4 regions of the Quadrisphaera sp. KR29 genome follow, and region 3 is predicted to be linked to each of the others. Evidence: riboswitches for the same ligand, from Rfam matches in the RefSeq annotation. Region 3 holds a riboswitch; each other region holds the start of a gene.
What was found. Region 3 has a riboswitch for S-adenosylmethionine ahead of ACUN9U_RS15245 (MetQ/NlpA family ABC transporter substrate-binding protein). Riboswitches for the same ligand answer to the same signal wherever they lie in the genome.
Positions count from the first base shown of each region.

Region 1 (2,187 bases), on a different contig from region 3:
CAGCTCGGTGTTCGGCAGCACCCAGTCGTCGACGTTGGTCCAGGTGAGGTCGAGGCCCTTCTCGGCGGCGACCTCCTTGATCGCGTCCTGGAACTGGGTGTCCTCGGCCACGGCGAGGTCGAGGCTGTAGCGCTCCGCGGGGGCGTCTCCGCCGGCTGCGGCGCCGGCGGCCTCGGCCGAGCCTCCCGAGGTGCTGGCGACGGCGACGCCGGTGGCGACGCCGGCCACGGCCAGGGCCCCGACCACCGCCGCGATGACGCCGTTGCGGCGCCGCTTGCCGCGGGCGGCGACGGCGGCCCGCAGGTCGCTCGGCTGCTGGTCGGAGTGCTCGGGCTGGGGCGTGGGGGTGCTGTTCGCAGACATGGGTGTCCTCCGGTGCGGGGGCGCGTCAGCGCGACGCGGGTGTGCGGTGTGGGGTGTGGGGTCTCCGGAGGCGGGGCCGCCGACGTCCGTCGGGCGGACCGTCCCCGGGGGAGTGGGCGTGAGGGGTCGCCGCTCGGACCGCTTCCAGCGGGTCCGGGCGCAGCGGCGCCCTGTCAGCGCGTGGTGGGTGCGAGCCCGTCAGCGCGCGGGAGGACGTGGCCGTTGCACGCTGGTGCCTGCTGGTCGGCCGGCCGCCGTGCCCCGGGCACGGCCGGCTCGCCGCCGGTCGAGCGGGCGCACCTGCTCAGGCAGCGGCAGCGACCGGACGCGACCAGGGTCGGGCGACGAGCTCCGGGGCTGGGACGGGGCACCCAGCCGGACGGACCGGCGGGGAGCTGTCCTCGCTCAGGACGGGGGGTCGTCGCTCAGGACGCAGGACGGTGCAGCCACGTGCAACAGGTCGCGCTCGCGGTGCGGCGCAGGTCGACGTGGCGACGTCGTGAAGCTGTCTGGCTCTGGCAAGCGATCACCGGCGAGAGGTGCACGTCGGTCCTTCAGCTCAAGGCTCCGCAGAGCCGCGCTTGCTGGACGCTCCGCCCAGCCGGGTCGTCACCTGGGGCACCCCACCGCGGAGGAGGGTTGCCGTGCAGCGAGCCAGGGCTTTCCGCTGCAACTCTTGACCTGGGAGGAACCTAGGAGGTCCCCGTCGCCTGCGTCAAGACGGCTCCCGCGCGAGCCGACCCGGGGGAGGGGAGCCGTGCGCTCGCGGCGGAGGTCGGCCTGGATCCGCGACGGGGTCTGACGGATGGTCGCCCGCGACACGTACTGTCCGCGCCATGCCCGTCAAGCAGACCGTGCCCTTCGTCCTCGACGCCGAGGGCACCGGCGTGGCCCAGCGCCTGGTGGTCGCCGGTGAGCACGAGCACGTCTTCACCGCCGACACCTACCCCTCCTTCGGCGGGCAGGACGCCGCCCCCAGCCCCCTGAGCTACCTGCTGGGAGCCCTGACCAGCTGCAACCAGGTCACCGGCAGCCTGGTCGCCTCCGGCCTGGGCATCGCCGTGGGCACCTGGTCCTTCCGCATCCAGGGCGACCTGGACCCCTCCGTCATCGCCGGCGGGGCCGAGGGCAACGCCAACTTCGAGCGCGTCTCGGTGAGGGTGGAGGTGCAGACCGACGCCTCCGAGGAGGTCTTCGAGACCTTCCAGGCGGAGACCGAGCGCCGCTGCCCGGTGACGCAGATGTTCAAGCGCAGCGGGCTCGACTACACCAGCGAGTGGGTCAAGACCCCGCTCGCGCGGTGAGCGACCCGGTGCGGATGTCCAGGCGCTCGCACGTCGACCTCCTGCGCACCGCGTCGCAGCGCTGTCGTTGACCCGGCGCCTGGATCGCTGACGACGACGGCGCCGGGGCGGCAGCGCCGCACCCACCCCCCCACCCCTGCGATGCCGGAGGTCTTCCCGTGTCCACCACCGACCAGCTGCTGCAGAACGCCCGCGCCTACGCCGACCGCTTCACCGAGGGCTCCCTGCCCCTGCCTCCCGCCCAGCACGTCGCCGTGCTGGCGTGCATGGACGCCCGCCTGGACCCCCAGGCCCTGCTGGGCCTGGAGCTCGGGGACGCCCACGTCATCCGCAACGCCGGCGGCGTCGTCACCGACGACGAGCTGCGGTCCCTGGCGATCAGCCAGCGGCTGCTGGGCACCACCGAGATCATCCTCATCCACCACACCGACTGCGGGATGCTCACCTTCACCGACGAGGACTTCGCCGAGGCCATCGCCGCCGACACCGGCTCACGCCCCGGCTGGGGCACCGCCCGAGC
Region 1 covers NZ_JBQXXG010000007.1:76,612-78,798, reverse strand. The annotation lists gene ACUN9U_RS08410 (MetQ/NlpA family ABC transporter substrate-binding protein) at 1-363, opposite strand, end outside; gene ACUN9U_RS08405 (putative leader peptide) at 789-893, opposite strand; SAM riboswitch class IV at 936-1,045, opposite strand; gene ACUN9U_RS08400 (OsmC family protein) at 1,200-1,667, shown strand; gene ACUN9U_RS08395 (beta-class carbonic anhydrase) at 1,826-2,187, shown strand, end outside.
Region 1: it holds a riboswitch for S-adenosylmethionine, as region 3 does, so the genes downstream of both, ACUN9U_RS08405 (putative leader peptide) here and ACUN9U_RS15245 (MetQ/NlpA family ABC transporter substrate-binding protein) in region 3, are expected to answer to the same signal.

Region 2 (2,187 bases), on a different contig from region 3:
TGCCCGCCCCGCGCCGGGCCCGCGAGGACCGCGGCGCGCCCGCCCCGCTGGCCGGCCTGCTGCGGCTGCCGGGGTCCGCGCGCGCCGAGCTGGTGTGCGCCGCGCTGGCCGCCGCCGGCGTCGAGCCGGAGCCGTGGCTGGTGCACCGGGGACGGCTGTACTCCTACGCCTGCGACCGGTCCTGCTGCCCCGCCTCGGGACGGTCCCTGCAGGGCAGGGAGGCCACGCAGGTGGCGGCGGAGATGGTGCTGGCGGGCAGGGTCCTCCCCGCTGACCGCGAGAGCTGGGAGCTGGGGCTGCGCCGCTCGGTGGCCGCCGTCCCGCCCGCAGCCGGCGCAGGCGCCGGCGGCTCGGGCGGCTCGGGCGGTCAGGGCGGCCCGGGCAGCGCCGCGGACGTGGCCGCCGTCGGCGCCGCCCTGGCCTCCCGCGCCCGCCGCAGGCCACCTGCCGAGCGCGACGTGCTGCGCGACTGGCGCGACCTGCTCACCGCGCAGTCCCGCCGCGACGGCGCGGGCCTGCGGCTGGCCCCCGCGGAGGTCGCGGTGCTGCTGGCCGCGCTGCGCCGGCTGCCGCTGCGCGACCAGCTGCTCGCGGTGGCCGTCCCGCAGGCGCTGCCCGAGCTCGCCGGTGCGCTGGCGCCCGCGGCGGACCCCGGCGCCGCGCTCGCGGTGCTCCAGCAGCTGGCCCGCCGGGCTCCGGCGCGCTGGCGGGCCGCGGCGACCGGCTGCGCCGCCTACGTGGCCTGGTGCACCGGGGCGTCACCGGCGGCGGGCGTGTGGGCGCAGGCGGCGCTCGAGCTGGACCCCGCCCACTCCCTGTCCGCGCTGGTGCTGCAGGCGGTCAGCGTGGGCCTGCCCCCACCGGGCCGGGAGCCGGCGCTGGGGCCGGCAGGAGGGCCGGACGGGCGGTGGTGAGCTGCCGGGGCACCCAGAGGCGTCCACATGCTGAGACGAGGTGGAGGCCCGCTGCGGGCCTGCCTATCCTCCGAGCAGGTCATGAGCGCCAGCGCGAAGCCCCGGCTCGCTGGCCGGCAACCCCCGCCCGCGGTGGGGTGCCCCGGGTGATGACCCGGTCGCTCCCCGTCCGGGGCTGCGGCAAGCGCGGGCCACGGCCCGGCGGACCGCTGGGCCGCCGCGCCCTGGCCCTGAGGTCGGGGAGACTCCTGTGAACGACGGCTGGTCCTTCGAGACGAAGCAGATCCACGCCGGCCAGACGGCCGACAGCGCCACCGGCGCGCGGGCGCTGCCGATCTACTCCACCACGTCGTACGTCTTCGACGACGCCGCGGACGCCGCGGACCTGTTCGCCCTGAAGAAGTTCGGCAACATCTACACCCGGATCATGAACCCGACCACCGACGTGGTCGAGCAGCGCGTCAACGCCCTCGAGGGCGGCGTGGGCGCGCTGGCGGTCTCCTCGGGGCAGGCCGCCGAGACCCTCGCGCTGCTCAACGTCGCCGAGGCCGGCGACCACGTGGTGGCCAGCGCGGCCCTGTACGGCGGCACCTACAACCTCCTGAAGCGGAGCCTGCCCAAGCTGGGCGTCCAGGTGACCTTCGTGGAGGACCCCGACGACCTGGAGGCCTGGCGGGCCGCGGCCACGCCGCGGACGAAGGCGTTCTTCGCGGAGACGGTCTCCAACCCCCGCTCGCACGTGCTCGACATCGCGGGCGTCTCCGGCGTCGCGCACGAGGTGGGCGTGCCGCTCGTCGTCGACAACACCGTGGCCACCCCGTACCTGCTGCGCCCGCTCGAGCACGGCGCCGACGTCGTGGTGCACTCGGCGACGAAGTACCTCGGCGGCCACGGCACGGCCATCGCCGGCGTCATCGTCGACGGCGGGCGCTTCGACTACGGCCAGGGCGAGCGGTTCCCCGGCTTCACCACCCCCGACGACAGCTACAACGGCCTCGTCTACGCCCGCGACCTCGGGGTCGGCAGCCCCCTGGGGGCCAACCTGTCCTACGTCCTCAAGGCGCGTGTGCAGCTGCTGCGCGACCTCGGCGCGTCGCTGGCCCCCTTCAACAGCTTCCTCATCGCCCAGGGCCTGGAGACCCTCAGCCTGCGCATGGAGCGGCACGTGGCCAACGCCACCCGCGTGGCGCACTGGCTCGAGGAGCGCCCGGAGGTGCTCTCGGTCTCCTACGCCGGCCTGCCCTCCAGCCCCTGGTACGAGCGGGCCCAGCGG
Region 2 covers NZ_JBQXXG010000007.1:190,966-193,152, reverse strand. The annotation lists gene ACUN9U_RS08890 (DUF4192 family protein) at 1-914, shown strand, start outside; SAM riboswitch class IV at 992-1,107, shown strand; gene ACUN9U_RS08885 (bifunctional o-acetylhomoserine/o-acetylserine sulfhydrylase) at 1,165-2,187, shown strand, end outside.
Region 2: it holds a riboswitch for S-adenosylmethionine, as region 3 does, so the genes downstream of both, ACUN9U_RS08885 (bifunctional o-acetylhomoserine/o-acetylserine sulfhydrylase) here and ACUN9U_RS15245 (MetQ/NlpA family ABC transporter substrate-binding protein) in region 3, are expected to answer to the same signal.

Region 3 (2,187 bases):
GCGGCCGGTGCGGCCGGGTCGTCGGCGACGATCACCTGGTCGGCGGTCAGGCCGGCGGCGGTCGCGTAGTTGTTGTTGACGACGGCGGCTGCCGCGGAGCCGCTCTGGAGGGCGCGGGCGGTCTGGTCGGCGGAGATCGGCGTGACCTCGACCTTCGCGCTCGTGATGTCGTCGACCGAGGAGAAGGCGGTCCCGCCGCCGTCCAGCTGCACCAGGCCGGCCGACTGCAGGAGCAGCAGGGCGCGTGCCTCGTTGATGGCGTCGTCCGGGACGGCGACGACGGCGCCCTGCGGCAGCGCCGCGACGTCGCTCACCGTGGTCGAGTACAGCGGCAGGGGGTACACGGCGGTCGCACCGACGGGCTCGATGTCGTCACCGGAGGTGACGTTGTAGTTGGCCAGGTACTGGATGTGCTGGAACTGGTTGAGGTCGACCTGGCTCTGGCTCAGCGCCGGGTTCGGCAGGCTGTAGTCGGAGAAGTTCACCAGCTCGACGTCGACCCCCAGCTCGCTCTCCGCCAGCTCCGTGTAGGTCTCCCAGTACGGCAGGGCGCTGTCGGAGACGCCGATCTTCACGCTGCTGCGGTACTCCCCCGTCGAGCTGGCGCCGCCACCAGCAGCCGCGGCGGGCGCGTCGTCGCCGCCGCGGTTCGCGAGCCAGACACCCCCGCCCACGAGGAGGAGCAGGACGACGGCGGCCGCAGCGATCGCCGCGACCGGCGCCTTCCGCTTCGGCTTGTCGGGCAGGGCGGGGCCGCTGCTGCTGGGGGCGGGGCTGGACATGGCTCTCCCTGGGGTGCGTGGGACGTGGTGCCGTGCGCGGGCGCGGCGGGGGGCCGGGGAGGGGGTCAGCGGGGACAGCGCCGTGCGCGCGGCGCAGGCGGTGGTGTCCTCACGACGTCTCCTCGGGCGGGTCCGCTCTTGCCGTGCTGGTCGCACGGCCGGGTCGTCACCTGGAGCACCCCGCCGCGGAGGAGGGTTGCCGGACAGCCAGCCAGGGCTTCGCGCTGTCGCTCGTGACCTGGTCCAGACGGTACGGACGCCGTCCGGCGGGCGTCAAACCGGGGTGCGCGGCGCACGCGGACCGCCCGCCCCGCGACGGCGGGACGGGCGGCGTGGCGGGCGGTGGGAGAGAGCCAGGGGCGGGCGGTGGGGGGAGCCGGGTGCGGGTGCCCCGGGTCTCAGCGGCGCTGACCAGCCTGGAAGGCGCCGGCCATGGAGGCCTGCTCGGCCAGCACGTCGGAGGTGCGCGCCTGGACGGCGTCGAGCTGGCCGATGGTGGCCGCGGCGGTGGTGATGCCCTCCGCGACGGACTCCGAGGAGCGCTGGATGTCGGCGATCCGCTGGGCCACCTGCTCGGTGGCCTCGGCGGTGGCGCGCGCCAGCTCCTTGACCTCGCCCGCCACCACGGCGAAGCCGCGGCCGGCCTCCCCGGCGCGGGCGGCCTCGATGGTGGCGTTGAGCGCCAGGAGGTTGGTCTGGGCGGCGATGGAGGAGATCACCTTGATGATGTCGCCGATGGCCGCGGACGCGGCGCTCAGCGCGGCGACCTCGGCCTCCACGGCCTGGGCCTGCGCCGCGCCCGCCTGCCCCACCCGGGCGGCGTCCTCGGAGGCCGACCGCAGGCGCGAGACGGTGTCGAACAGGGCGCTGGCGGCGGCGGCGTCGTCCTCGGAGCGCTGGAGGGACTCCAGGCGCAGCGAGACGATGTCGGCGACCTGGCGCAGCGCCGCCTCGCGGGAGGCGGACAGCGTCGTCGTCGTGGTGGTGAAGAAGTCCATGGTGCCGACGACGCTGCCTGCGGTGATGACGGGGAAGCAGACGCCGGAGCGGACCCCGGCGCGCTGGGCGGCGGGCGCCCGCACGCAGTCCTTGAGCTCCCCGAGGTCCTCCACCGCCACCAGGTCGCGCGCCCGCCAGGCCCGGCCCGACAGGCCCACGCCCTCGGCGAAGGAGGCCGCCAGCGTGACCCTGCGGAACTCCTCGCCGGCCGACCCGGACTCCTGGACGAAGCGCAGCACGGGCTCGTCCTCGGCCATGGCCCAGTAGGAGCCGTAGGCCCACCCGAAAGCCGAGCGCACGGAGTCCAGCGCCGAGCTGAGCACCTGCTCGCGGGTCGTGGCCGTGTTGACGGCGGTCACGACGGTGGTCACCGCCTCGCGGTCCTGGAGGACCTCGGCGGTGGCCG
Region 3 covers NZ_JBQXXG010000018.1:58,259-60,445, forward strand. The annotation lists gene ACUN9U_RS15245 (MetQ/NlpA family ABC transporter substrate-binding protein) at 1-782, opposite strand, end outside; SAM riboswitch class IV at 912-1,021, opposite strand; gene ACUN9U_RS15250 (methyl-accepting chemotaxis protein) at 1,181-2,187, opposite strand, start outside.

Region 4 (2,187 bases), on a different contig from region 3:
TGTGGCCCAGCGCCTGGTGGTCGCCGGTGAGCACGAGCACGTCTTCACCGCCGACACCTACCCCTCCTTCGGCGGGCAGGACGCCGCCCCCAGCCCCCTGAGCTACCTGCTGGGAGCCCTGACCAGCTGCAACCAGGTCACCGGCAGCCTGGTCGCCTCCGGCCTGGGCATCGCCGTGGGCACCTGGTCCTTCCGCATCCAGGGCGACCTGGACCCCTCCGTCATCGCCGGCGGGGCCGAGGGCAACGCCAACTTCGAGCGCGTCACCGTCCAGGTGACGGTGCAGACCGACGCCTCCGAGGAGGTCTTCGAGACCTTCCAGGCGGAGACCGAGCGCCGCTGCCCGGTGACGCAGATGTTCCAGCGCAGCGGGCTGGCCTACAGCAGCTCCTGGCACCGCGCCCCGCTCGGCTGAGGGCCGTCGGCGCGCCCTGTTGACGGTCGGGGCGCGCCGCCCCTACCGTCGTCGCGACCATCCAGAGCGGCCGAGAGACGTGGCTCGTCGACGCCGCAGCAACCAGCGCAGTCCCCGGACGGCGTCAGGTGCTCCCGCCACGGCCGATGGAGGACACCGTGCGCACGTCCCGACCCGCCCCCGCTCTCCCCGGCGTCCTCACGCGGCGCCTGCACATCGACCTCGCCCCCACCGCTGGTGGCGGCTGTCGGCGCTGACCAGCGCCCCGCCAGCCCCCACCGCCCCCCGCGCCGCCCGACGACGGGCCGGCCGCGGCGCCGCCAGCAGCGGCGCGCCCGAGAGGTCCCCCATGTCCGCCCAGACCGCCCTCCCGTCCCTGCCCCAGCCCGTCCGTCCCGTCCAGCCCGCGGTGGCCCCGCCGGTGGTGCGCCCCCGCCCCTACGGCTTCACCACGCAGCAGGTGCACGCCGGTGACGCCGGGGTGCCCGGCGGTCACGGGGACCGCGTGGCGCCGATCCACGTCTCCGCCGGCTTCCGCTTCGAGGACTCCGCCTCCGCTGCCGCTCGCTTCTCGGGCGAGGAGGACGGCTTCGTCTACTCCCGGGTCGCCAACCCCACGACCGCCGCCCTCGAGCGGCGCCTCGCGGCGCTGGAGGGCGGGACCGAGGCCCTCGTGGTGGGGTCCGGCCAGGCCGCCATCACCACGGCGCTGCTGGGCCTGCTGCAGGCCGGTGACCACCTGCTGGCCTCCGACCACCTCTACGAGGGCTCGCGCGGCCTGTTCGAGGAGAACTTCGCCCGGTTCGGCATCGAGGTCGACTTCGTGCACGACCACGCCGACCCGGCCGCCTGGCGCCGCCTGCTGCGCCCGACCACGCGGGTGCTGTTCGCGGAGTCGCTGTCCAACCCCCGCAACGAGGTGCTCGACGTCGCCGCGGTGTCCGGGGTCGCCCACGCCCACGGCGTGCCGCTCGTCGTGGACAACACCCTGGCCACCCCCTACCTCCTGCGCCCCCTCGAGCACGGCGCCGACGTGGTGGTGCACTCGGCCAGCAAGTTCCTCTCCGGCCACGGCACGGCGCTCGGCGGGGTCGTCGTCGTCGGCACCGGCTTCCCGTGGCAGGGGCGCGCCCCCGGCGGGGACCTCCTGTTCCCGCAGCTGGCCGAGCCCAGCGCGGTGCTCGGCGGGCGCAGCTGGCTGGACCTGCACGGGGAGCGCGCCTACGCCGAGCACGCGCGCCACGCGGTCGCGGCGCGCTTCGGCCCCGTCCTGTCCCCCTTCAACGCCTTCCTCGTGCAGCAGGGGGTGGAGACGCTGTCGCTGCGGGTGGCGCAGCACTGCCGGAGCGCCGCGCTGCTGGCCAGCTGGCTGGAGCGCCACCCGGCCGTCGCCGGGGTCGACCACGCCAGCCTGGCCTCCAGCCCCTCGCACCTGCGCGCCCGCCGCTACCTGCCCCGCGGCTCGGGGTCGGTGCTGGCGGTGACGCTGCGCGGGGGAGCGCCGGCGGCCCGGCGCTTCATCGAGTCGCTGCAGCTGTTCAGCCACATGACCCACCTGGGCGACGTGCGCTCCCTGGTGGTGCACCCGGCCTCCACCACCCACGCCCACCGCACGCCGGCCCAGCGCGAGCGCGCCGGCGTGCACCCCGGCACCGTGCGCCTGTCGGTGGGCATCGAGGACGTCGAGGACCTGCAGGCCGACCTGCGCCGCGCGCTCGTGGCGGCCGAGCTGGTGACCCCCCACGCCGACAGCCTCGAGGGCGCTGCGCAGG
Region 4 covers NZ_JBQXXG010000012.1:11,274-13,460, forward strand. The annotation lists gene ACUN9U_RS11995 (OsmC family protein) at 1-415, shown strand, start outside; SAM riboswitch class I at 470-568, shown strand; gene ACUN9U_RS12000 (O-acetylhomoserine aminocarboxypropyltransferase/cysteine synthase family protein) at 765-2,187, shown strand, end outside.
Region 4: it holds a riboswitch for S-adenosylmethionine, as region 3 does, so the genes downstream of both, ACUN9U_RS12000 (O-acetylhomoserine aminocarboxypropyltransferase/cysteine synthase family protein) here and ACUN9U_RS15245 (MetQ/NlpA family ABC transporter substrate-binding protein) in region 3, are expected to answer to the same signal.